DNA from 3 places in the Pseudonocardia sp. P1 genome. Region 2 is predicted to be linked to each of the others. Evidence: predicted binding sites of a transcription regulator. Region 2 holds the regulator's gene; each other region holds the start of a gene.
The links. Region 2 encodes LexA, which represses DNA repair genes until DNA is damaged. Its sites were predicted from a motif close to CGAACACGTGTTCG; they were not measured.

Region 1 (7,740 bases), 940 kb from region 2:
CGGCGGGCAGCAGCCGCGCGGACAGGTCCCGCAGCTGGTCGGCGCGGGCCGGGTCGGTGACCGCCGGGGTGAGCACGACCTCGCCCGCGACGCTCCCGCCGGCGGTGGTGATCAGCTCGGCGACAGCGCGCGTGTCGGCCGGGTCGGCCCCGAGCGCGACGACGGTGACGGGCACCCCGGCGAGCTTCTCCCTGACCAGCCCGGGCGCGGTGCGCGCGGTGAACTCGTCGCTCGCCCGCTGCTGCGCCGCGAGCGTGTCCCGCTCGGTGCGCAGCTGGTCGATCTCACCGGTGCCGGTGGTCGACGCGACCGTGCTCGCGATCCGCTGCGGCAGCCCGACGGTCGCGACGGCGACCCCGGCGGCCAGTGCCAGCACGAAGACGGCGACCAGGGCGATCCGGTGGTAGCGCCGCGAGATCACGCCGGGAACCAGGACCGCACGGTCTCGACCAGCCCACCGGCCCATTCCAGCACCGCGGGCCCGGCGCCGGAGACGAGCACCGCCACCACGACGGCGACGAGTGCCGCGGCGATCAGCAGGAGCAGCGGCGCGAACGACGTCCGGCTCCGGTACATCTGCGCGATCATCTCGCCGTCGACGACCGACCCGCCTGCCTGCAGCCGGGTCAGGAACGTCGACGCGTTGCTGCCGGACCGGCCGCGGTCGAGGAACTCCGCCATCGACGCCGACAGCCCCACGGTGACGATCATGCTGGCGCCACGGTGGTGCGCCAGCAGCAGCGCGAGGTCCTCCGGGTTGGCCATCGACGGGAAGGTGACCGCACTCGCGCCGAGGTCCTGCACGCGGTGCAGACCGGGGGCGTGCCCGTCCGGGAAGGCCGGCACGACGACGTCGGCCCCGCTGGTCAGCGCCTGGTTCGACACCTCCGACGGGTCGGCGACGATCAGGTCGGGCCGGTACTTCGCGTTGACCAGCGCGTCCGCACCGGCACCGACGCCGACCAGCACCGGCCGGTACTCCTTGATGTAGGCCCGCAGCCGCTTCAGCACCCCCGCGTACTCGAAACCGGCGGCGACGACGAGCACGGGGCGCCCGTCGAGCGCGATGTCGATCTCCGGGACCCCGTGGCCGTCGAGGAGCAGGGACCGCTCACGGCGCATGAACTCGGTGGTGTTCGCGGCGAACGCCTCGAGCTGGTGGGTGAGCCCCTGCTTGGCCTCGTCGAGGGCGTCGGCGACGGTGTCCTCGGTCTGTTCGCGGCCCTCGCCGAGCGGCTGCTCCCCCGAGTACAGGACTCCCTCGTGGAGCCGGACCTTCGCGCCGTCCTTGACCGAACGCATGATCTCGGTGCCGCAGTCGTCGACGAGCGGGACCCCGGCCTCCACCAGCACCTGGGGGCCCAGGTTCGGGAACCGGCCGGAGATCGACGGCGACGCGTTGACGACCGCCGCGACCCGCGCGGCCACCAGTGCGTCGGCGGTGGCGCGGTCGAGGTCGACCTGGTCGAGGACGACGATGTCACCGGGCCGGAGCCGGCGCAGCAGGGCTTCGGTACGACGGTCGGTGCGGGCCGGGCCGGTCAGCCCCGGCAGCTCCGGTCGCGTTCGGTGCAGCAGGCCGGACAGCTTCATGGCGGGCACTGTGACACCCGGGAGGCCCGGGACGGTGCAGGCACGCCGCAGCGTGACCACAGTGTCACCGCCCGAGGCACGACGCCAGCCCCCCGACGGGACACCCTGTCGCGACGGCGACGCGGGACCCTCACCCGGCCTGTGCGACCTTCCGGCGCCGGGTGCCGCTCCCGCCGCGTGTCGCGCCGGCCCGCCGCGACCGGGCCTGGGCCAGGTCCGCCGGCTGCTCGGCGGCGCGGTCGGCCTGCCGGTGCGCGGTGGCCGCGGCGAGCAGCTCCTCGGCGTGCGCGCGCCCGGTGTCGGTGTCGTCCATCCCGGCGAGCATGCGGGCCAGCTCCTGGGTCCGCTCCTCCTCGGACAGCCGCGTCACGCTGGAGCGGGTGACACCCTCCTCACCGGAGGCCTTGTGCACCACGAGGTGCCGGTCGGCGTAGGCCGCGACCTGCGGCAGGTGTGTCACGACGATCACCTGGTGGCGGGCGGCCAGCCGCGCGAGGCGACGCCCGATCTCGACCGCGGCCCGGCCACCGACGCCGGCGTCGACCTCGTCGAAGACCATCGTCGGCACCGGGTCGGAACCGGCCAGTGCGACCTCGAGGGCGAGCATCACCCGGGAGAGCTCACCGCCGGAGGCGCCCTTGTGCAGCGGCTGCGCGCTCGCCCCGGCGTGCGGGACCAGGCGGATCTCCACCTCGTCGACCCCGCCGCTGCCGGCGTGGCACTCGCGTCCGCCGACGACGAGGGACGGCCCCCCGTCACCGGCGGGCCGGGGCGCGACACCGACCTGCAGCTGCGCGTCCTTCATGGCCAGCCCGGCGAGTTCGGCGGTCGTCGCCTCGGCGAGCCGCCCGGCCGCCTCGGTGCGTGCCGCGGTGACCTCGGCGGCGTGGCCGGCCAGGTCGCGGGCCAGCTCGTCGCGGCGGCGGGCCAGGTCGGCGAGCGCCTCGTCGGAGGTATCCAGCCCGGCGAGCCGGTCGCGCGCCGTCGCGGCCCAGTCCAGGACACCGTCGGTGTCGGCCGCGTACTTGCGGGTGAGCGACTTCAGCTCGGCCTGCCGGGCGAGCACCTGGGACAGGCGCTCCGGGTCGGCGTCGAGCCCGTCGAGGTAGACCGACACCTCGGCGGCCGCATCGGCCAGCACGGCGATCGCCTCGGCCAGGCGCGGCCCCAGCCCGGCCAGCGCGGGATCGTCGCTGCCCTCGGCCAGTCCCTTGGCCTGCCCCGCGAGGCCGACCGCCCCGGGGGTCTCGCCGTCGTCGGAGCCGGACAGCGCCATCCGGGTCCCCTCCGCGGCGGAGCGCAGGTCGTCGGCCTCCACCATCCGGCGGGCCTGGTCGACGAGCGCACGGTCCTCACCGGGCTGCGGGTCGACGGAGTCGATCTCGGCGAGGCCGTGCCGCAGCATGTCGGCCTCCTGGGCGAGCCGGCGCGCGTTGTCGCGGCGCTCGGCCAGCTCGGTGACGACCTCCAGCCACTCGGCGCGCACCGCGCGGTAGGCGGCGAGGGGCGTCGCGACCGGGTCACCGGCGAAGCGGTCGAGCAACGCGCGCTGGTCCGAGCCGCGCAGCAGGCGGAGCTGGTCGTTCTGCCCGTGCACGGCGAGCTGGGCCTCGGCGAGACGGCCGAGCACGCCGTTCGGCACCGACCGGCCACCCAGATGCGCGCGGGACCCCCCGTCGGCGGAGACGGTGCGGGCGGCGATCAGCGTGCCGTCGTCGTCCGCCTCGGCGCCGACCTCCTCGGCCAGCGCGAGCGCACCGGGGGACGCCGTGAACCGCCCCTCCACGACGGCCCGCCGCGCGCCCGCGGACACCCGCGACGACTCGGCGCGACCTCCACCGAGCAGGTTCAGCCCCGTCACCGCCATGGTCTTACCGGCCCCTGTCTCGCCGGTGAGCACGGTCAGGCCCGGGTCGAGCTCCAGGGTCGCGTCGTCGATCACGCCGAGTCCCTGGATCCGCATCTCGGACAACATGCGGGCGACCATACGTTCGAAGACCGACGGGCACCATGCTCGACGCGCCACGAGACCGAACGGATGTTCGCGCGGTCGGCTCCGTGCGCCGAACGGTCGATCAGGTGTTCGATCCCCGGCCGCGCCAGCCGCGGACGGGGAGATCGAACTTCCGGACCAGGCGGTCGGCGAACGGCTGCGCGGCGAGCCGCACCATCCGGACCGGCTCGGTCGCCCGGCTGAGCTCGACCCGGGAGCCGGGCGGCACCGAGACGGTGCGACGGCCGTCGCAGTCGAGGACCGCCGACGGGCCGTCGGCGGACACCTCGATCGCCACCGCGCTGTCCGGTGCGATGACCATCGGCCGGGCGAACAGGGCGTGCGCGTTGCTGGGGACGACGAGCAGCGCCTGCACCTGCGGCCAGATCAGCGGCCCGCCCGCGGAGAAGGCGTAGGCGGTCGACCCGGTCGGGGTCGAGCAGAGCACCCCGTCGCACCCGAACGACGACACCGGCCGGCCGTCGACCTCCAGGACGACCTCCAGGATCCGCCCGCGGGTGTTCTTCTCGACGACGGCCTCGTTCAACGCCCAGGTGCGGCCCAGGACGGTGCCGTTCGACCGGACGACGGCCTCGAGCGTGGTGCGTTCCTCCACCTCGTAGTCGCCGGCGGCGAGCTTCTCCAGGGCCTCGTCGAGGGTGTCCTCCTCGGCCTCGGCGAGGAATCCGACGTGCCCGAGGTTGACGCCGAGCAGCGGCACCCCGGCCGGGCGGGCGAGATCGGCGGCGCGCAGCAGCGTGCCGTCGCCGCCCAGGACGAGCACCGCCTCGGCACCGCGGGCGCACTCCGGACTGCCCGGGACCTGCACCGGGGTGAAGTCCTCCGGCACGTCGGGATCGGCGCCCAGCTCCGCCCACTCGTCGGCGAGCACCCGGACCCGCAGCCCGAGCCGGGCGAGCTCGTTCATGACGTTCAGCGCGGTCTTGCGGTTCGCCGGACGCCCGGTGTGCAGGACGAGCAGGATCTCCCTCATGCCGGCCCTCCCGCGACGGCACCGGCCAGCAGCGGCTCCAGGTCGGGCGCGGTCGTGGCCCCGCCGGCGCCCGGGCGGTGCAGGTGCAGGAAGTACTCGACGTTGCCGGAGGGCCCCGGCAGCGGGCTGGCCGTCGCGTCGAGCACGACCAGACCCAGGTCGACGGCCGTGGCCGCGACCTCGCGCAGCGTCTCGGTCCGCAGCTCCGGGCTGCGCACGACGCCGCCGGACCCGAGCCGCTGCTTCCCCACCTCGAACTGGGGCTTGACCATCGGCAGCAGATCGCCGCCGGGCGCGGTGCAGGCGGTCAGTGCGGGCAGGACGGTGCGCAGCGAGATGAAGGAGAGGTCGGCGACGGTCAGGTCCACCGGACCCCCGATCGCGTCCGGCTCGAGCGCGCGCACGTTGGTGCGGTCGTGCACGTGGACGCGCTCCTCGGACTGCAGCCGCCACACCAGCTGGCCGTATCCGACGTCGGCGGCGACCACCTCGCGCGCACCGCGGGTGAGCAGCACGTCGGTGAACCCCCCGGTGGAGGCGCCGGCGTCGAGGCAGCGGAGACCGGCGGGGTCGACGCCGGTGAACGCGTCGAGGGCGCCGAGCAGCTTCTTCGCGCCGCGTGAGGCCCACTCGGGTTCGCCGTCGTCGTCCGGGCGGACGACGACGGGCGCGTCCCGGTCGACGACGGTGGCGGCCTTCCCGGCGGGCATGCCGTTGACCGAGACGCGGCCGGCGGCGATCAGCTCCGCGGCCTGGCCGCGGGAGCGGGCGAGCCGGCGCCGGACCAGCTCGGCGTCCAGGCGGGATCGGGTGGGCGCCACCCTCAGCCCCGCTCCGACCCGGCGGTGAGCGCCCGGCCGAGCGCCGAGTGCACCCGCTCGAACGCCTCCGGGTGCTCGGACACCGGGCGCTCGGCGAGGGAGTCGAGGCCGGCGACGGCCTCGTCGACGTCGGCGCGCAGGTCGGCGACCGGACGCTGCTCCGGCGGACGCGGGTCACCCGGGCGCGGGCCGGGTGTGGGGACGCTCATCGATGATCTCCGGGGACGGGGGACTCGTCGTCACGGTAGCCGACCCCACCGACGGCCGGACGCGACGGCCGACCCGACGGACAGGTCGCGGTCACCGGTGCGCCGGACGGCCTCGGGCGCACCGGCATCCGGTCGCCGCGGCGGCACCGCCCGTGGATCACCGGGCCGCGTCGGCCCGCCCATCGAGCCGCCCGTCGAGGGGTCGCCGGGGCGGTCGTCAGACCACCACTCGTGGCCGGTCCTCGGGCCGACCGTCGATCCGCTCGTCAGTCCGCTCGTCGGTCCGCTCGCCGGTCTGCGAGGCCCAGTTCGTGCAGCACGCCCGCGGCCACGTCTCCGGAGGCGGTGACCCGGTGCGTGCCGTGCTCCCATGCGGCGGCGCAGAGCACCCGGAGCGCGTCCACGACGGGCTCGTCGCCGTGGCCGTCACCGGACAGCACGAGGGCATCGCCGTCGATCTCGGCCCGCCAGCCGTCCCGGGCGCCGGGCACGAGCTCGTCCGGGTGCCGGGTGAGCGCAGCCAGATCGGCCCCGATGTAGGTCGGACGCAGTGCGGGAGGCGCGGCGAGCAGGTCGGCGGCACCGCTGACGCCGGTGAGGACCATCAGCGACGGCGCACCGAGGGCGTTCGCGCCCTCGATGTCGGTGTCGAGCCGGTCGCCGAGCACCAGCGGCCGGTCGGCGTCGCCCTGCCCCTCGCGGAGCAGGCGCGCGCCCGGCTTGCCGGCGACGGCCGGTTCCACACCGGAGGCGTTCCGCACGACCTGCACCATCGAGCCGTTCCCCGGCAGGGGGCCGCGCTCGGTCGGGAGCGTGAGGTCGACGTTCGTCGCGACCCAGAGCGCTCCCGCCCGGATCGCGAGGACGGCCTCGGTCAGCTGCCGCCATCCGGTGTCCGGCGAGTGCCCCTGGACGACGGCGTCGGCCCCCTCCCCCGTGCCGGTCGGCACGAGGCCCCGTTCCCGGACCTCGTCGGCCAGCGCCGGGGTACCGAGGACGAGCACCGTCGCCCCGGACGGCAGGCGTTCGGCCAGCATCGCGGCACCGGCCTGGGCGCTGGTGCGGACGTCCGCCACGCGCGCCGGGAACCCCAGGTCCGCGAGGTGCCCGGCGACGGTCGACGGGCTGCGCGAGGCGTTGTTGGTGACGTACACCGTCGGGACGCCGCGGAGCTCGGCGCTCCGCACGGCCTCCACCGCACCGGGGACCACGTCGGGTCCCCGGTACAGGGTGCCGTCCAGGTCGGCGAGGAGGACGTCGTGCCGGGACAGCAGGTCGTCGGTCACGGCCGGTCCGCCTCGGTGCCGTCCGACGGGCGGTCGTGCTCGTCGGCATCGGAGGTGCCGTCGACCGCGTGGTCGTCGCCTCCCTCGGGGTTGTCGCCGATCCCGGGGGCGTCGCCGGCCTCCGGGGAGTCCTCGGCCTCCGCCGAGACGCCGACCTCCGCCGTGTCATCGGCCTCTGCGGTGTCACCGACGTCCGCGGTGTCACCGGCCTCCGCGGTGTCACCGACCTGTGCCGCCGGCTCCGAGACGGCCTCGGGCGCCGGGACCGTCGCGTCCTCGACACCGGCATCCTCGGCACCGGGCTCCTCGGCACCGGGCTCCTCGACGAACTCGTCGACGGGGACGTCCTCCCAGCCGATGGTCATCCCGTCGTCGTCGACGCCGGGGAGCTCGTCCCCGGTGAGCTCGGCGATCCGGGCGGCCGCGTCGGTCTGCCCGTCGGTGTCGGCGTCGTGCGCGTGCACGAACCACTGCACGGACTCCGACTCCCGGCCGGCGGCCAGGAGGTTGTCGGCGTAGGCGTAGAACAGCCGGGCGCTCCACGGGTCACGCCTCGCGGCGTCGAGCTCCGGCACCTGCAGCCCGACGACGGCAGCGTCCACCTCACCGAGATCGCGCCGCGCTCCGGCGGCGACGATGAGCAGCTCGATCCGCTCCTCGGCCCCGAGATCGCGCGCCTCCGGGCTCCGGGCGAGGTCGATCGCCCGCTCGGGACGGCCGAGTGCCCGCTCGATGTCGGCCATGACGTGGACGTGCCCGGGGCCACCACCCATCCGGCGGGCGGCCCGGAACTCTCCGAGCGCCTCGTTCCACTCACCGGCGTGGTAGGCGACGATCCCGGCGG
Region 2 (7,740 bases):
CGGCACCTGCCGCACCAGCTCGTCGAGGCGTTCCGCTCGACGCTGGAGGAGGCGGCCCGGGCGGACCTGCTGGTGCACGTCGTCGACGGCTCCGACCCGCTGCCCGACGACCAGATCGCCGCGGTCCGGCAGGTCCTCGTGGAGATCGGCGAGGAGCAGGGCGGCACCATGCCGCGCGAGCTCCTGGTGATCAACAAGGTCGACGCCGCCGGTGACCTCGCACTGGCCCGGCTGCGGCACGCCCAGCCGGAGGCGGTGTTCGTCTCCGCGCACGACGGCAGCGGCATCGGGAAGCTCCGCGACCGGATCGCGGAGCTGCTCCCGCGCCCCGAGTACGAGGTCGACCTGCTGCTGCCCTACACCGAGGGTGCGCTCGTGGCCCGGCTCCACGACGAGGGCGAGGTACTCGCCGAGGAGCACACCGGTGAGGGCACCCGGGTCCGCGCCCGGGTCGGCCCGGAGCTCGGCACCGCGGTGCTCCCGTACGCCGTCGGCGGGACCGCGACGGTGCCCGCGGACACCGATCCTGCGGGCACCGACCTGCCCGCGACGGCGGCAGGGCACTGAGCCCGAGGGGCCCCCGCACGTCCCGGCCCCGCACGTCCCGGCCCTGCATGTCCCGGCCCCGGCGGAGCAGGATCCGTGTGGGGCCGGTCGCCGTCGCGCTCGGGATCGTCCTCGGCATCAGCGGTGCCGGAGCCGGCGGGGTGACGGCGGCGCACGCCGCGCCGGACGCGGTCCCGGGGGCCCCGCCACGGACCGGGGCCGCACCCGGGCCGGCAGCGCCGCGTCCGGTCTGCACGGCCGAGGACCCGCGGGCCGCCGAGCTCTCCGGGCTGGTCGCCGAGGGCCCACCGGGAGCGGGCCCGGTGCGGTACCGGGCGATCGTCGACGGCGGCGGAACCGGCGAGGTCCTCACGCTCGACCCGGTGACCTGCGCGGTCACCGAGATCCGGGACACCGGTGTCCGGGTCACCGACGTCGAGGACCTCGGTGCGACACCCGACGGGACCCTCTGGCTCGCCGACATCGGCGACAACCGCGGCGACCGCGGCACGGTGCGCCTGGTCGAGCTGCCGGTGTCCGGGCCCGCGCGGGCGCACGACCTCGTCTACCCGGACGGGCCGCGCGACGCCGAGGCGATCCTCCTCGCCGACGACGGGACCCCGCTGATCGTCGCGAAGACCACCGGCGCGGCCGGGGTGTACCGGCCCGCCGGCCCGCTCGACGGCGGCGCCACACCGGTCACGCTGGACCGGGTCGGCGAGGTGGTCCTCCCGTACTCCGCCACGTCCGGCGGCCCGCTCGGCGCCACCGGGACCCGGACGGTCACCGGGGGAGCGGTCGGCCCTCCCGGCGCCGACGGTGGCCGGGTCGCCGCGCTGCGGACCTACACCGACGCGTGGGTGTTCCCGCTGCGCCCGCCACCGGACGGCCGGGTCTCCGCGGACGCGCTCGTCGAGGCCCTGCGCGCAGCGCCGCTGCCGGTGCCGCTGCCGGACGAGGCCCAGGGGGAGGCGGTGGCCCTCGACGGCCGCGGGACGCTGCACTCCGGCTCGGAGGCCCGCGGGCTCTCGCCGGCGGGCGTCCGGGCCGTGCCCGGCGTGGCGACGGCCGCGACCGCCGCGGCGGCCCCCGTGGTCGCGCAACCGGCGGAGGTGCCCCGCACCGGGTCGTTCCCGCCGTGGCTGCCCGCCGTCGCCGGGGCCGGGGTGCTCGGGGTGTTGCTGCTGGCCGGGATCGGCGCGATGGTCCTGCACGGCCGCCGGCGGAGCTGATCCGCCGACGGCCCGGTCCCGCGCCTCAGAGCCGGCGCATGACCGCGACGACCCGGCCCAGGATCGACGCGTCGTCCCCCGGGATCGGGTCGTACGCCTCGTTCGCCGGCATCAGCCAGATGTGCCCGTCCTTGCGGCGGAACGTCTTCACCGTCGCCTCGCCGTCGATCATCGCGGCCACGACCTCGCCCTGCTCGGCGACCGGCTGCTGCCGGACGACGACCCAGTCCCCGTCGGTGATCGCGGCGTCGACCATCGAGTCGCCCTTGACGTTGAGCAGGAACAACGTGCCCTCGCCGACGATCTCCCGCGGGAGCGGGAACACGTCCTGCACGGCCTGCTCGGCGAGGATCGGCCCGCCCGCTGCGATGTCACCGAGCAGCGGCACGAAGGCCGGTGCCGGGCGCTCGGACCGGACCGCCTCGGTGTCCGCGTCGGCGCCGTCGCCCGCCGCGGCCTGCTCCGGGCTCCGGACGTCGACCGCCCGGGTCCGGTTCGGGTCCCGGCGGAGGAAGCCCTTCCGCTCCAGGGTCCGCAGCTGGTGGTGCACCGAGGAGGTGGAGGTCAGCCCCACCGCGTCCCCGATCTCGCGCACGCTCGGCGGGTACCCGTACCGGTCCACCCAGTCCCGGATCACCGACAGGACCTTCCGCTGCCGCGGGGTCAGCCCACGGGTGTCGGCCGGGGGCTCGGGGAACTCCCGGACGTCCGCGGATCCCGGCCCGGCGGGCGCACCGCCTCCGGACTCGTCCGCTGCCATCGCATTCGCCTCCTCGAGGATCTACCGGCACGAACACTAGCCAAGTCCGGGCCGTCCGCCAAACATGCGTTCGAAGTTCGTGCCGGGCGTGTCGTGGATTCCGTCGGACCCCGGTGGTAGAACATCGCACAGGCGTTCGATCGAACATCGATTCGACGACTTCGGTCCGGCGCCCGTGCAGCGCCGGAGACCGGGAGGGGTGGAGATCGTGAGCGCGACGACGGAGGTGCGGGTGGTCCCCGGCGGTGTCCGCCCGCCGGTCACCGCGGAGCTGGTTCGGGCGGCGCCGCTCGCGGTGCCGCCGCCGCCGTGTGGGACGACGGTCCGGGTGTCCTCCGCGACGCCTGCGGCGGTCCGGATGCCGCCGGGTGCGCGCTCGGCGGGGTCGGCGGGTGCGCCCTCCGTGCTGCACCGGGCGGTCGCCGCCGTGGGCGTGCTGGTCGCCTCCGCCACGGCGGTCGTCGGGCTGGGCCTGCTGGCCGAGGTCGCCACCGCCGGCGTCGTCCCGGTCGCTCCGGCGGCCGTGTCCACGGGTCGCTGACCCGCCGGCGTCGGCGGGCCCGCGGGCGCCCGCCGGCGGCCCCCCGTTTCTGCCGGGGGCCGGTGCTACACAGCTCGTACACCCGTTCGACCGGGCTCGGGGAAGGGCCGGTCGGGGGTGAGCAGGGCGCGCGGCCGGGTGTGGCCGGGCGCCGACGGCGAGGAGCAGGAGGAGCCATGCGAGAGCTCGACGTGCGTGACGTGGCGCGGGGGACCCGCGAGACGGCGCGGGGAACGCGCTCCGCCGGACCGCGTGAGCGCAGGCGCCCGGTCCGGCCGGTCTGCGCGGGCGGGGGCCGCTCCACGGCGGCGCTGCGCGACGCCGACCCCGTCGAGGGCCGGGCGGTGCCGGTGGCCGAGGGCGTCCGCCGGCTGTCGGCGGCCGAGCGTGCCGCGCTCCGCTGGGCCGGCATCGAGCGGGCCGAGGGCGGCCACGACCGTCCGGAGCGCACTGGGCGCCGCACCGTCCACGGTGTGCCGGTCGTCCCGGGCGCGGCACCGGCGTGGCGGACGGCGGGGGTCCCCGGGCGTGACCGGCGGCCGGTGGCGGCGGACCCGTCGTCCGTGCCCGCGCCGCGTACGGTCCGTCCGCTGCACCGCCGGTGCGTCGCCCCGGCGCGTCGCCGGACGCGGCAGGCGCAGGCGCACACGCGGGGCTCCCGGCTGCTGGCCGGGGTGGCGGTCGCGCTGTGCGCGGCAACCGCCGTCCTGGTGCTCGGGCTGCTGGGTGACGCGGCCGCCGGGTGGAACGCCGGCGGCGCGACGGCCCCCGCGAGCCCGGCGGGGCCGGTCGTGACGGCGGCGACCGGACGCTGACCGGTGGCCGCCGGGCGCGACACACCGGCGTGTCGCGGAACCGGGTGGCCGTCCGGCGCGGTCGTTCCGGGGCGACGGACGGCGGACGGCGCCGGCGTGCACGACCTGATCAGGGCGTATGCATCCGTTCATGATCGGTTGCTGTCGGCGGGGGCCGGGAGCCGGTGTGCGAGGCTTCGGGTCCCGATCGGGCGAAGCTCGGCGCCGCGCCGCCCCTGGGATGGCGCACCCCTAGATGTAGGGGTTACATTGGTGTCGTTCTCCCACGGGTTGGGGAACAGGTCATCGCGGAGAGTCTCCGGTAGGTCGCGGGAGAAAGAGGGTGGGTACGTCGTGCGTTGCCCCTTCTGCCGCCACCCGGACTCGCGGGTGATCGATTCCCGGACCGCCGACGACGGGACGTGTACCCGCCGTCGCCGGTCCTGCACCGCGTGCGGTCGCCGGTTCACCACGGTCGAGGAGACCGTGCTCGCCGTCGTCAAGCGCAGCGGGGTGAGCGAGCCCTTCAGCCGCCAGAAGGTGGTCGGAGGGGTTCGGCGGGCGTGTCAGGGCCGGCCGGTCGACGAGGACGACCTGCAGCAGCTCGCCCACAGGGTCGAGGAGACGGTGCGTGCCCGCGGGGCGGCCGAGATTCCCAGCCACGAGGTGGGGCTGGCGATCCTCGGACCGTTGCGCGATCTCGACGAGGTCGCGTACCTGCGGTTCGCGAGCGTCTACCGGTCCTTCTCCTCCATCGAGGACTTCGAGAAGGAGATCGCCGATCTGCGTACGGCGGCTGCCGGGGAAGCAGCCGACGACGCGGCCGGCAACCGGGACGGCTGAACCGGGCGACCGATCGGACCGGTGCGGGCACCAGGGGGCGCGCACACCGGCACCGCGGGAGCCACGTCGGCAGGACCGGAAGGGGGACGGTGCACGGCACCGTCCGGGGAACGCCCGCGCACCCCAGCGCGCGGGCGGGCAGAGGACGTCGGATGCGGAGGCAGTTCATGACCGAGACCGTCGGGGGCCCGACGACAGGCACCGGGAGCGAGAGCACGAACGGCGCGGGGGAGGCCCCGAAGGCCGCCCGCGGCCGGGGCAAGGCCGGCGCGAAGCGCCGTGGCCTGACCGTGCCGCGCGTCTTCACCACCGAGGGCGTCCACCCGTACGAGCAGGTCGAGTGGGAGCGCCGGGACGTCGTCATGACGAACTGGCGTGACGGCACGGTCAACTTCGAGCAGCGCGGCGTGGAGTTCCCGTCGTCCTGGTCGGTGAACGCCACCAACATCGTCACGAGCAAGTACTTCCGCGGTGCGGTCGGCTCCGAGACGCGGGAGTCCAGCCTCAAGCAGCTCGTCGAGCGCGTCGTCGGGACCTACCGGCGGGCCGGGGTCGAGAACGGCTACTTCGCCACGGACGCCGACGCCGAGGTGTTCGACCACGAGCTGACCTGGATGCTGATCCACCAGGTGTTCAGCTTCAACTCGCCGGTGTGGTTCAACGTCGGCACGCCCAGCCCGCAGCAGGTCAGCGCCTGCTTCATCCTGTCGGTCGACGACACGATGGAGTCGATCCTGAACTGGTACCGGGAGGAGGGCCTGATCTTCAAGGGCGGCTCCGGTGCCGGTCTGAACCTCTCCCGCATCCGGTCGTCGAAGGAGCTGCTGTCCTCCGGCGGCACCGCGTCGGGCCCGGTCTCCTTCATGCGCGGTGCGGACGCCTCCGCCGGGACGATCAAGTCCGGGGGCGCGACCCGCCGGGCGGCGAAGATGGTCGTCCTCGACGTCGACCACCCCGACGTCGAGGAGTTCGTCGAGACCAAGGCCAAGGAGGAGGCCAAGGTCCGCGTGCTGCGCGACGCCGGCTTCGACATGGACCTCGGCGGTTCCGACATCACCTCGGTGCAGTACCAGAACGCCAACAACTCGATCCGGGTCTCCGACGAGTTCATGCGCGCCGTCGAGGAGGACACCGAGTTCGGCCTGCGCGCCCGGATGACCGGCGAGGTGATCGACACCGTCGACGCCCGCAAGCTCTTCCACGGCATCGCCGAGGCCGCCTGGAACTGCGCCGACCCCGGTATCCAGTACGACGGCACGATCAACGACTGGCACACGTGCCCGGAGTCGGGCCGGATCACCGCGTCGAACCCGTGCTCGGAGTACATGCACCTGGACAACTCCAGCTGCAACCTCGCGTCGCTGAACCTGCTGAAGTTCCTCGACGCCGACGACCGGTTCGACGCCGAGACCTTCGCCAAGGCCGTCGAGCTGATCATCACGGCGATGGACATCTCCATCTGCTTCGCGGACTTCCCGACCGACCCGATCGCGGACACCACCCGGAAGTTCCGGCAGCTCGGCATCGGCTATGCGAACCTCGGCGCGCTGCTCATGGCGACCGGGCACGCATACGACTCGGAGGGCGGCCGCGCGCTGGCCGGCGCGATCACCTCCCTCATGACCGGTGCCGCGTACAAGCGCTCCGCGGAGCTCGCCGGTGTCGTCGGCCCGTACGAGGGCTACGCCCGCAACGCCGAGGCGCACCAGCGGGTGATCCGCAAGCACGCGGCCGCGAACGACGGGATCCGCACCTTCGCGGCGTCCACCGCGATCCAGAAGCTCGCCACGCTGACCTGGAAGCAGTGCCAGGAGATCGGCGAGGCGAACGGCTGGCGCAACGCCCAGGCCTCCGTGCTGGCACCGACCGGCACGATCGGCCTGATGATGGACTGCGACACGACCGGCATCGAGCCGGACCTGGCGCTGGTCAAGTTCAAGAAGCTGGTCGGCGGCGGCTCCATGCAGATCGTCAACCAGTCGGTGCGCCGGGCGCTGGACAACCTCGGCTACCAGGCCGAGCAGGCCGAGGCGATCGTCGAGTACGTCGCCGAGCACGGCCACGTCGTCGACGCCCCGGGCATGCGGCCCGAGCACTACGAGGTGTTCGACTGCGCCATGGGCGAGCGGTCGATCGCGCCGATGGGACACGTCCGGATGATGGCGGCGGCCCAGCCGTTCCTGTCCGGTGCGATCTCCAAGACGGTGAACATGCCCGAGCGGGCCACCGTCGAGGACGTCGAGCGGATCTACCTCGAGGGGTGGCGGCTCGGCCTCAAGGCACTCGCGATCTACCGCGACAACTGCAAGGTCGGCCAGCCGCTGTCCGCCGGCAAGGGCGGCTCCGGCGAGAAGACGGCCGAGGCGGAGCCGAAGGTCGTCGTCGAGCAGCGGCCCATCCGCAAGCGGCTCCCGAAGAAGCGCCCCAGCGAGACGGTGTCCTTCACCGTCGGCGGTGCCGAGGGCTACCTGACCGCGGGCAGCTACCCCGACGACGGGCTCGGCGAGATCTTCGTCAAGCTCGGCAAGCAGGGCTCGACGCTCGCCGGCGTGATGGACGCCTTCTCGATGTCGATCTCGGTGGGGCTGCAGTACGGCATCCCGCTCGAGTTCTACGTCTCGAAGTTCTCCAACCTGCGGTTCGAGCCGGCCGGCATGACCGACGACCCGGACGTCCGGATCGCGACCTCGGTGCTGGACTACCTGTTCCGCCGTCTCGCGCTGGACCACCTGCCCTACGAGAAGCGGGTCCAGCTGGGGATCTTCTCCTCGGACGAGCGGTCGGCCCAGGTCGAGAGCGACTACGGCTCGGGCTCGGAGAACCTGGACATGGAGGAGTTCCGGTCCTCCGTGCCCACGTCCGAGAAGAAGGACGAGGCCGGCGTCGAGCCGGCTCCGGCCGAGGTCGGCAGCTCCACCGAGTTGCTGGAGCTGCGGCTGGGCAAGGCCGCGGACGCCCCGCTGTGCATGACCTGCGGGACGAAGATGCGGCCGGCGGGGTCCTGCTACCTCTGCGAGGGCTGCG
Region 3 (7,740 bases), 1.8 Mb from region 2:
AGTAGTCGGCACTGAGCGGGCTCTGCGCACCCGTTCGGAGTAGTGAAGTCTCGCGGAGCGTCACCGAGGACCCGATCACTCGTTGTCGTCACCGGTACGCGAGATCGATCGCACCGCGCCCGGCGCGCGGCGGGCGGCCACGACGACGGGAGCAACAGGTGCAGGTGGTGACGACCGTGGTGCCGGGTGCGCTGCTGCTCGACGCCACGGCACCCGGTGGCGGCCCGGGTGCGGCCGTCGACCCGGGAGCGTTCACCGTCCGTCGTCGGCGGCGTCCCGCCGACGGCGCCGTGCACGGGCTGCACGGCCACCCCGACGGCGCCGTCCTCCTCGGCGTCCCGCGCGGGTCCGGCTACGCCGTCGTGATCGACACCCGGCCGGCGGCCGAGACCTTCGGACGGCTCGCCGTCGCGTTGCTCGACGGCCCGCGCACCCTGCTGGTCCCGCCGGGCTGCCTCTACGGCGTGCAGGCGGTCACCGGCAACACACTGGTCGAGATCCGGACGGCCACCCGGCCGTCCCGCCGGGACCGGCTCGAGGTCGACCCCGACGACCCCGACCTGAAGATCCGCTGGCTGCGTCCGCGCCCGGTGCGGACCCCGGCCGACGACCGTTCCTGGGCCGGGCTCTGCACCCGGCTCGGCGCCCCGGCCGGCCCCCGTCACGACCGCGTCTCGCTCTGGTGAGCCGGCCGCGGGTGAGCCGCGGCACGTGTGACGCCGCCGCCCCCGCGCCGAAGATCACGATTCGGTCACGTACTGTCGCATCAGCCCGGATCGACGACGCCCCTGGCGTTCCGCCGGCACGTGGTGTGCCGTCCGAGACCCTAAGAGGGGTGTTGCAGTGCTCAGCGACCGTGAGCGCCGTCGGCTGCACGAGATCGAGGTGCAGCTGCGACTGACCGACCCGCGCCTGGTGCGGCGTTTCGCCGCACTGGCGGCAGCAGGCCGCGTACCGATCGGGCCGGGTGGGCTGCTGAGCGGCCTCTCCGGCAACGGCGGCGGCCGCTCCGTGCACCGCTCGGGCCCGCTCCCCTCGACCCTGCTGGGTCTCTCCCTGCTGGTGCTGCTGGTGGGCGCCGTCGCGGTCAGCGTGCCGGTCGTGATCGCCGGCATCGTGCTGGCAGCCCTGTCCCTGGGTGTCGCCGCGACGACGGGCCCGCGGGCCCAGCCCGGTACGGCCTGACCGTCCCCGCCGAGCCCGCCGGGCCCCGCCTCTCGCGGGCGGGACCGCCGCCCGGCGCGGCTCAGCCGTGCGCCAGGTCGGAGAACCGGCTGTAGTGCAGCTGGTGGGCCACCGTGATCGTCGTGGTCGGGCCGTTACGGTGCTTGGCCAGGATCAGGTCCGCCTCGCCGGCGCGCGGATCGTCCTGTTCGAACGCGTCGGGCCGGTGCAGCAGGACCACCATGTCGGCGTCCTGCTCGATCGAACCGGACTCACGCAGGTCCGACAGCATCGGCCGCTTGTCCGTGCGCTGCTCGGGACCACGGTTCAGCTGGCTCATCGCGACCACCGGCACCTCGAGCTCCTTCGCGATCAGCTTGATCTGACGCGAGAACTCGGACACCTCCTGCTGACGCGACTCGACCTTGCGGCCCGAGGTCATCAGCTGCAGGTAGTCCAGGATGATCAGCTTGAGGTCGTTGCGCTGCTTCATCCGGCGCGCCTTGGCCCGGATCTCCATCAGCGTCAGGTTCGGTGAGTCGTCGATGTAGAGGGGCGCCTCGGAGATCTCCGACATCCGCCGCGCCATCCGCGTCCAGTCCTCGTCGGACATCCGGCCCGCACGCATGTCGGCCAGCCGGATCCGCGCCTCCGCCGAGAGCAGACGCATCACGATCTCGGACTTGCTCATCTCCAGCGAGAAGAACGCACTGGTCATGCCGTTCTTGATGGAGCACGACCGGGCGAAGTCCAGGCCGAGGGTCGACTTGCCCAGACCCGGACGGGCCGCGACGACGACCATCTGCCCCGGGTGCAGGCCGTTGGTCACGGCGTCGAGATCGGCGAACCCGGTCGGCACGCCCGCGGCCATCCCGCCCTGGGAGGCGATCGCGTCGATCTCGTCCATCGTGGGCTGGAGGAGCTCCTCCAGCACCGTGTAGTCCTCGGTGGTGGTGCGCTCGGTGACCTCGTAGACCGCGGCCTGTGCCCGGTCGACGACCTCCTCGACCTCACCGCCCTCGTTGCCGTGGTAGCCGAGCTGCACGATCCGGGTGCCGGCCTCGACCAGCCGCCGCAGGATCGCCTTCTCCCCGACGATCTCGGCGTAGTACGCCGCGTTCGCCGCGGTCGGCACGGTCGCGATCAGGGTGTGCAGGTACGGCGCCCCACCCAGCCGCACGAGCTCGCCGCGCCGCTGCAGCTCCGCCGACACGGTCACCGCGTCGGCCGGCTCACCACGGCCGTAGAGGTCCAGGATCGTCTCGTAGACGGTCTGGTGCGCGGGCCGGTAGAAGTCCTCCGGGCGCAGCACCTCGACCACGTCGGCGATCGCGTCCTTGCTCAGCAGCATGCCGCCGAGCACGGACTGTTCCGCGGTGAGGTCCTGTGGGGGCTGACGGTCGAAGGTGCCGTTGCCGCCTTCACCGGAGCCACCGGCCTCGCCGTCACGGACGGCCCGAGGCCGCCCGGCAGGACGGTCGTCGGTCAGAGCCATACGCAGCGTCACCCCCGGTGAACAGCTTAACGAACACACGTTCGATGCGCGAGCGACGGATGGGTGTCGCCCGCGCTGATCTCCCGCGATCTCCGGCTCTCACGGCGACGTCCGTGCGCGGCTCGCGCACGGCCCCTCGCCGGGCCGGTACGACCGAGGCTAGGTCGGTGCGGGCACCGCGCGCGAACCGGTCTGGTGATCGACTTGGGGATGAACTGTGCACCAACACCGCCCATCCCGGGACCGTGCTGTGGACATGTTGGGGACAACAGCCGGATTCGTGCCGGAACAGCAGGTCAGAGGCATGGGGACGGGTGTGGACAACTTTGCTCTGGCGTGTCGGCGCAGACCTCTCGTGGGCGTGTCGGACTCCCCGGGGCACCGCTCACCGTCCGTCGCGTCCACAACCCCGTCCGACGACCGGGGCGTCACCCTGCGGCGTGTCGCCTGCGTGACAACGGATCCCGCCCCATTCACTCGACAGGGTGTCGCAGTCCACGTAGGACTCCGGAGGGCGAGACCGCGGCCCCGATCGGTACCGACGAGAAAGGGCGGTGCCCGGAGCACAGGCTCCGGGCACCGCCCTCACTACGTTGCGTGGCCGAGTGACCACGGCCACAGATCAGCCGGCGACGACCGCGATCGGCAGCTCGGTGGTGACCTCCGGGTGCAGGCGGACCTGCACCTGGTGCTTGCCCAGGGTCTTGATGTGACCCGGGACGTCGACCGTCCGCTTGTCCAGCGCCGGGCCGCCCGCGGTCTTCACCGCGTCGACGACGGCAGCCGGCGTGACCGAACCGAACAGACGACCGCTGGCGCCGGCCTTGGCCGGCACGGTGACGTTCAGGTTCTTCAGCTGCGAGTCGACCTGCTGGGCGTGGCCCAGGTCGCGGATCTCGCGGGTCTTCTGGGCCCGGCGGATCTGCTCGACCTGCTTCTCGGCGCCACGGGTGGCGACGACCGCGAGCTTGCGCGGCAGCAGGTAGTTACGGCCGTAGCCGTCCTTGACCTCGACGATGTCACCCGGGGCGCCCAGGTTCGGGACGTCGGCGTTGAGGATGAGCTTCACGTGTCTCCCCTTCCTCAGCGAGCGGTCGAGGTGTAGGGCAGCAGGGCCACCTCGCGGGAGTTCTTGACCGCGACGGCGACGTCACGCTGGTGCTGCCGGCAGTTGCCGGTCACACGGCGGGCGCGGATCTTGCCCCGGTCGGAGATGAACTTCCGCAGCAGACCGGTGTCCTTGTAGTCGATCGGCTGGGCCTTGTCCTTGCAGAAAGCGCAGACCTTCTTCTTCGGCTTGCGCACGATGGCCTTGGCCATGGTGGTGCTCCTGGAGTAGTCCACCGCCCGTGACGGGCGGGATGCGAACGTGGATCAGAAGGGGGGCTCGTCGTCGGACGCCGCTCCGCTGCCCGCGGGCGGGGCCGAACCCCAGGGGTCGTCATAGCCGCCGGAGTTGCCTCCACCGGACCCGCCGCCGCCTTGCTGGCCGCCGCCGAATCCGCCGCCACCGCCGTCGTAGCCGCCACCACCGCCGCCGCCACCGAAGCCACCGGAGCCTCCGCCCCGGCTGACCTTGTTGACCTTGGCGGTCGCGTAGCGGAGCGAGGGGCCGACCTCGTCGACCTCCATCTCCACGACGGTGCGCTTCTCACCCTCGCGGGTCTCGAAGGACCGCTGGCGGAGACGCCCCTGCACCACGACCCGCGCACCGCGGGTCAGCGACTCGGCGACGTTCTCCGCCGCCTGCCGCCAGATGTTGCAGCGCAGGAACAGCGCCTCCCCGTCCTTCCACTCGCCGGACTGGCGGTCGAAGGTGCGCGGTGTGGACGCGACGGTGAAGTTGGCGACCGCGGCGCCGGAGGGGGTGAACCGCAGCTCGGGATCCGCCGTCAGGTTGCCCACGACGGTGATCACGGTCTCGCCGGCCATGACTGCCCCTCTCTCAGCCGGCGGCGGGCGCCGGCGTGCGGGTGACGTCCTTGCGCAGCACCTTGGTGCGCAGCACGGACTCGTTCAGGCCCAGCTGGCGGTCCAGCTCGGCGACGGTGGCCGGCTCCGCGGCGATCTCGACGACCGCGTAGATGGCCTCGCCCTGCTTCTTGATCTCGTAGGCCAGCCGGCGCTTGCCCCAGACCTCGATCTTCTCGATCGATCCGCCGTCGCTCTTCACGACGGTGAGGAACTGCTCCAGGGACGGCTGCACAGTGCGCTCGTCCAGGCTGCCGTCGAGGATGACCATGACCTCGTAATGACGCATGAGAACCACTCACCTCCTATGGACTCGTGACGGTCACGACCCCGACGGCCGTGACAGGAGGTTCTCAGTGCCCCCCGACAGTTCTCGATCCGCGACGACGTCGCGGCGACGACACTGCAGGAGAGCCGGGAAAGGTTACCAACGCCCGTCCGGGCCCCGACCTGCGGGTACACCGCTCCCGGGTCCCCGGGGCGGCGGGCGCCCGCTGTCGGGGGGCCTCGCTACCGTTGCCCGCATGCAGATCGGAGCACACGTCCGGGACGCCGAGGACCCGCTGGCCGAGGCCGGCGAGGTGGGCGCCGAGGTGATCCAGCTCTTCCTGTCCGATCCTCAGGGCTGGAAGAAACCGCCACCGCACCCGCGCGCGGCGGAGCTGGCGGCCTCCGAGGTCGCGGTGGTCGTGCACGCGCCCTACACCGCGAACGTCGCGTCGACGAACAACCGGATCCGCATCCCCTCCCGCAAGATCGTCCAGCAGCACCTGGCGGGTGCGGCCGAGGTCGGCGCGTTCGGCCTGGTCGTGCACGGCGGCCACGTCACGAAGGACGACGACCCGGCCACCGGCGTCGACAACTGGCGCAAGTTCGTGGAGCGCCAGGCCGGTGAGCACGGGTTCGACGTACCCGTCCTGATCGAGAACACCGCCGGCGGGGACAACGCGATGGCCCGCCGGTTCGACGCGCTCGGCCGGCTGTGGGACGCGGTCGGCGAGTTCGGCGTCGGGTTCTGTCTCGACACCTGTCACGCCTTCGCCGGCGGGGAGGAGCTGGCCGGTCTCGTGGAGCGCGCCCGCGCGATCACGGGGCGGATCGACCTGATCCACCTGAACTCTTCGCGCGACCCGTTCGACTCGGCCCGCGACCGGCACGCCAACATCGACTCCGGGACCATCCCGCCGGACGAGCTGGCCGCCGTCGTCGCCGAGGCCGGTGCCCCGGTCGTGGTGGAGACCCCGGCCGAGGGGCAGGCCCGCGACATCGCCTGGCTCCGCGAGCACGCCACGGCCTGAGCCTCACCGGGCCACCGGGCCACCGGGCTCACCGGGCTCACCGGGCTCACCGCCAGGCGAACACCGGCTGTTCCAGGTGCGCCACCCGGGTCGCGCGGCCGTGCAGCACGACCTCCCGGAACTGGTGCAGCACCGCGCCAGTGGGGGCGTGCACGAAGCGGTCGAACAGCGGCACCTGGATCACCGGGGCGTCCGACTCCGGGATGGTGAGGAACCGGGGCTCGTGGTCGATCTCCGCCAGCGGCGGGCGGTGCAGCTCGCCGACCTCGTCGGGGTTCGGCACGGGCTCCCCGGCGCCGCCGGCCCACAGCACGACCGGCGTGATCACGTAGCCGGAACGGGTGGGGTAGTCGTCCAGCAGGCCCAGCACCCGATCGGGACCGAGCTCCAGACCGATCTCCTCGGACACCTCGCGCCGGCCCGCCTGCTCGGCGGTCTCGCCGTCGTCGAGGCGGCCGCCGGGCAGCGCCCACTGTCCCGAGTGCGCGCGCAGCGACCGGGCCCGCCGGGTCAGGACGAAGGCGATCTCGTCGGCCAGCGGCCCGTCCCCGGTGGCACCAGGGACCGGGAGCAGCGTCATGGTCACGGCCGCGGCGCGCTTCCCGGCACGGTCGGCGTCCGACACGGTGTGGCGCGCGTGCGGCGGGAGGACGGTGAGTGCCTCCCCGATCCGCTCGCACAGCCGCTGCTGCACCCGGTCCGGGACCACCGCGTCGTCGCCCATGGCCCGATCCTGCCGCACCGTCCCCGCACCGGCGCCGACAGCGAGACCCGGGTCACCCCGGGCTCGCCGGCCGCACAGGTTGTCGCCGAACCGCACGAGTTCTCTGCGCCCCGCACAAGGTCGAGACCGTGCGGGGAGCCCTGGACGTGTGCGGTTGAGGGCAGATTGTGCGAGGCGGCGCCGGCCTGTGCCGCGCCGGGGCCCTGCGGGGCCGGCGCCCCCGCACCGCGACCGGGCGGACCCCGCGACGCCCGGCCGAGCTGCGCGGCAACCCGACAGACCCCGCGACGCCCGGCCGAGCTGCGCGGCGACCCAGCAGACCCTGCGACGTCCTGCCGAGCTGCGCGGCGACCCAACAGAGCGGCGGAGCGGCGGAGCGGCGGAGCGGCGGAGCGCTCAGGATCGCGTGGGCGGATCGCGCCGTTCGGACCGGTTCGGCCACGGCTCCCGGACGGCCGCGTCCCGCTCCGGAGCGCCCCGCACACGGCGCCGCCGCGGCGGTTCCGGACGATCGGTCCCCGTCACTCCGGCGGCAAGGCCGATCTCGTCCGCTGCCACCGGTCCCGCGCTCTGTCCCGCGCCCAGCAGCGAGCTCGACGGCCCCGCGCCCGGCCCCGGCGGCACCGGGGCCGCGGCGACGGGCCCGGTCGCCCGCGGCCACACGGGGTCCGGGTCCCGTCCGGGCTCCGGCTCCCGGCGCAGGATCTGCCGCACCACGAGCACGCACAGCCAGACCACGACCGCGTCGCGGACGAGCACCGTGACCAGGAACGGCTCGACCGGCAGACCCTTGGCCTCGACCCCGAGGTACTGGTACATCCGCGGCACCCAGACGAGTGCGTCGACCGTCATCCAGGCCAGCAGCAGCCTCCACCGCGGCAGCGCCAGCACGGCGAGGGGCACCAGCCACAGCGAGTACTGCGGGCTCCACACCTTGTTCAGCAGCAGGAACGCCGCGACGACGAGGAAACCCAGCTCCGCCACCGCAGGCGGGCGCGGGGCGCGCCACGCCAGCCAGGCGATCGCGGCGAACGCGAGCACCATCAGCGCGGCGGTGACGGCGTTGAGGACGGAGGGCGCTGCACCGT

Region 1: a site for LexA is predicted at 3,625-3,638, ahead of recN (DNA repair protein RecN). Genes of this name have one in related genera too.
Region 3: a site for LexA is predicted at 2,690-2,703, ahead of dnaB (replicative DNA helicase). Genes of this name have one in related genera too.

What each region holds. Positions count from the first base shown of each region.
Region 1 covers NZ_ADUJ02000001.1:994,481-1,002,220, forward strand. Annotated here, with positions in the region: gene PP1_RS04105 (copper transporter) at 1-421, opposite strand, end outside; gene steA (putative cytokinetic ring protein SteA) at 418-1,593, opposite strand; gene recN (DNA repair protein RecN) at 1,724-3,568, opposite strand; gene PP1_RS04120 (NAD kinase) at 3,669-4,580, opposite strand; gene PP1_RS04125 (TlyA family RNA methyltransferase) at 4,577-5,401, opposite strand; gene PP1_RS04130 (hypothetical protein) at 5,404-5,610, opposite strand; gene PP1_RS04135 (HAD hydrolase-like protein) at 5,877-6,896, opposite strand; gene PP1_RS04140 (tetratricopeptide repeat protein) at 6,893-7,740, opposite strand, start outside.
Region 2 covers NZ_ADUJ02000001.1:1,932,766-1,940,505, reverse strand. Annotated here, with positions in the region: gene hflX (GTPase HflX) at 1-567, shown strand, start outside; gene PP1_RS08465 (hypothetical protein) at 645-1,778, shown strand; gene lexA (transcriptional repressor LexA) at 1,804-2,538, opposite strand; gene PP1_RS08455 (hypothetical protein) at 2,747-3,079, shown strand; gene PP1_RS08450 (hypothetical protein) at 3,256-3,894, shown strand; gene nrdR (transcriptional regulator NrdR) at 4,228-4,716, shown strand; gene PP1_RS08440 (vitamin B12-dependent ribonucleotide reductase) at 4,884-7,740, shown strand, end outside.
Region 3 covers NZ_ADUJ02000001.1:3,715,715-3,723,454, reverse strand. Annotated here, with positions in the region: gene PP1_RS17035 (dTDP-4-dehydrorhamnose 3,5-epimerase family protein) at 168-686, shown strand; gene PP1_RS17030 (DUF3040 domain-containing protein) at 844-1,185, shown strand; gene dnaB (replicative DNA helicase) at 1,247-2,659, opposite strand; gene rplI (50S ribosomal protein L9) at 3,282-3,728, opposite strand; gene rpsR (30S ribosomal protein S18) at 3,743-3,979, opposite strand; gene PP1_RS17010 (single-stranded DNA-binding protein) at 4,034-4,591, opposite strand; gene rpsF (30S ribosomal protein S6) at 4,605-4,919, opposite strand; gene PP1_RS17000 (deoxyribonuclease IV) at 5,155-5,928, shown strand; gene PP1_RS16995 (NUDIX hydrolase) at 5,975-6,652, opposite strand; gene PP1_RS16990 (glycosyltransferase family 87 protein) at 7,049-7,740, opposite strand, start outside.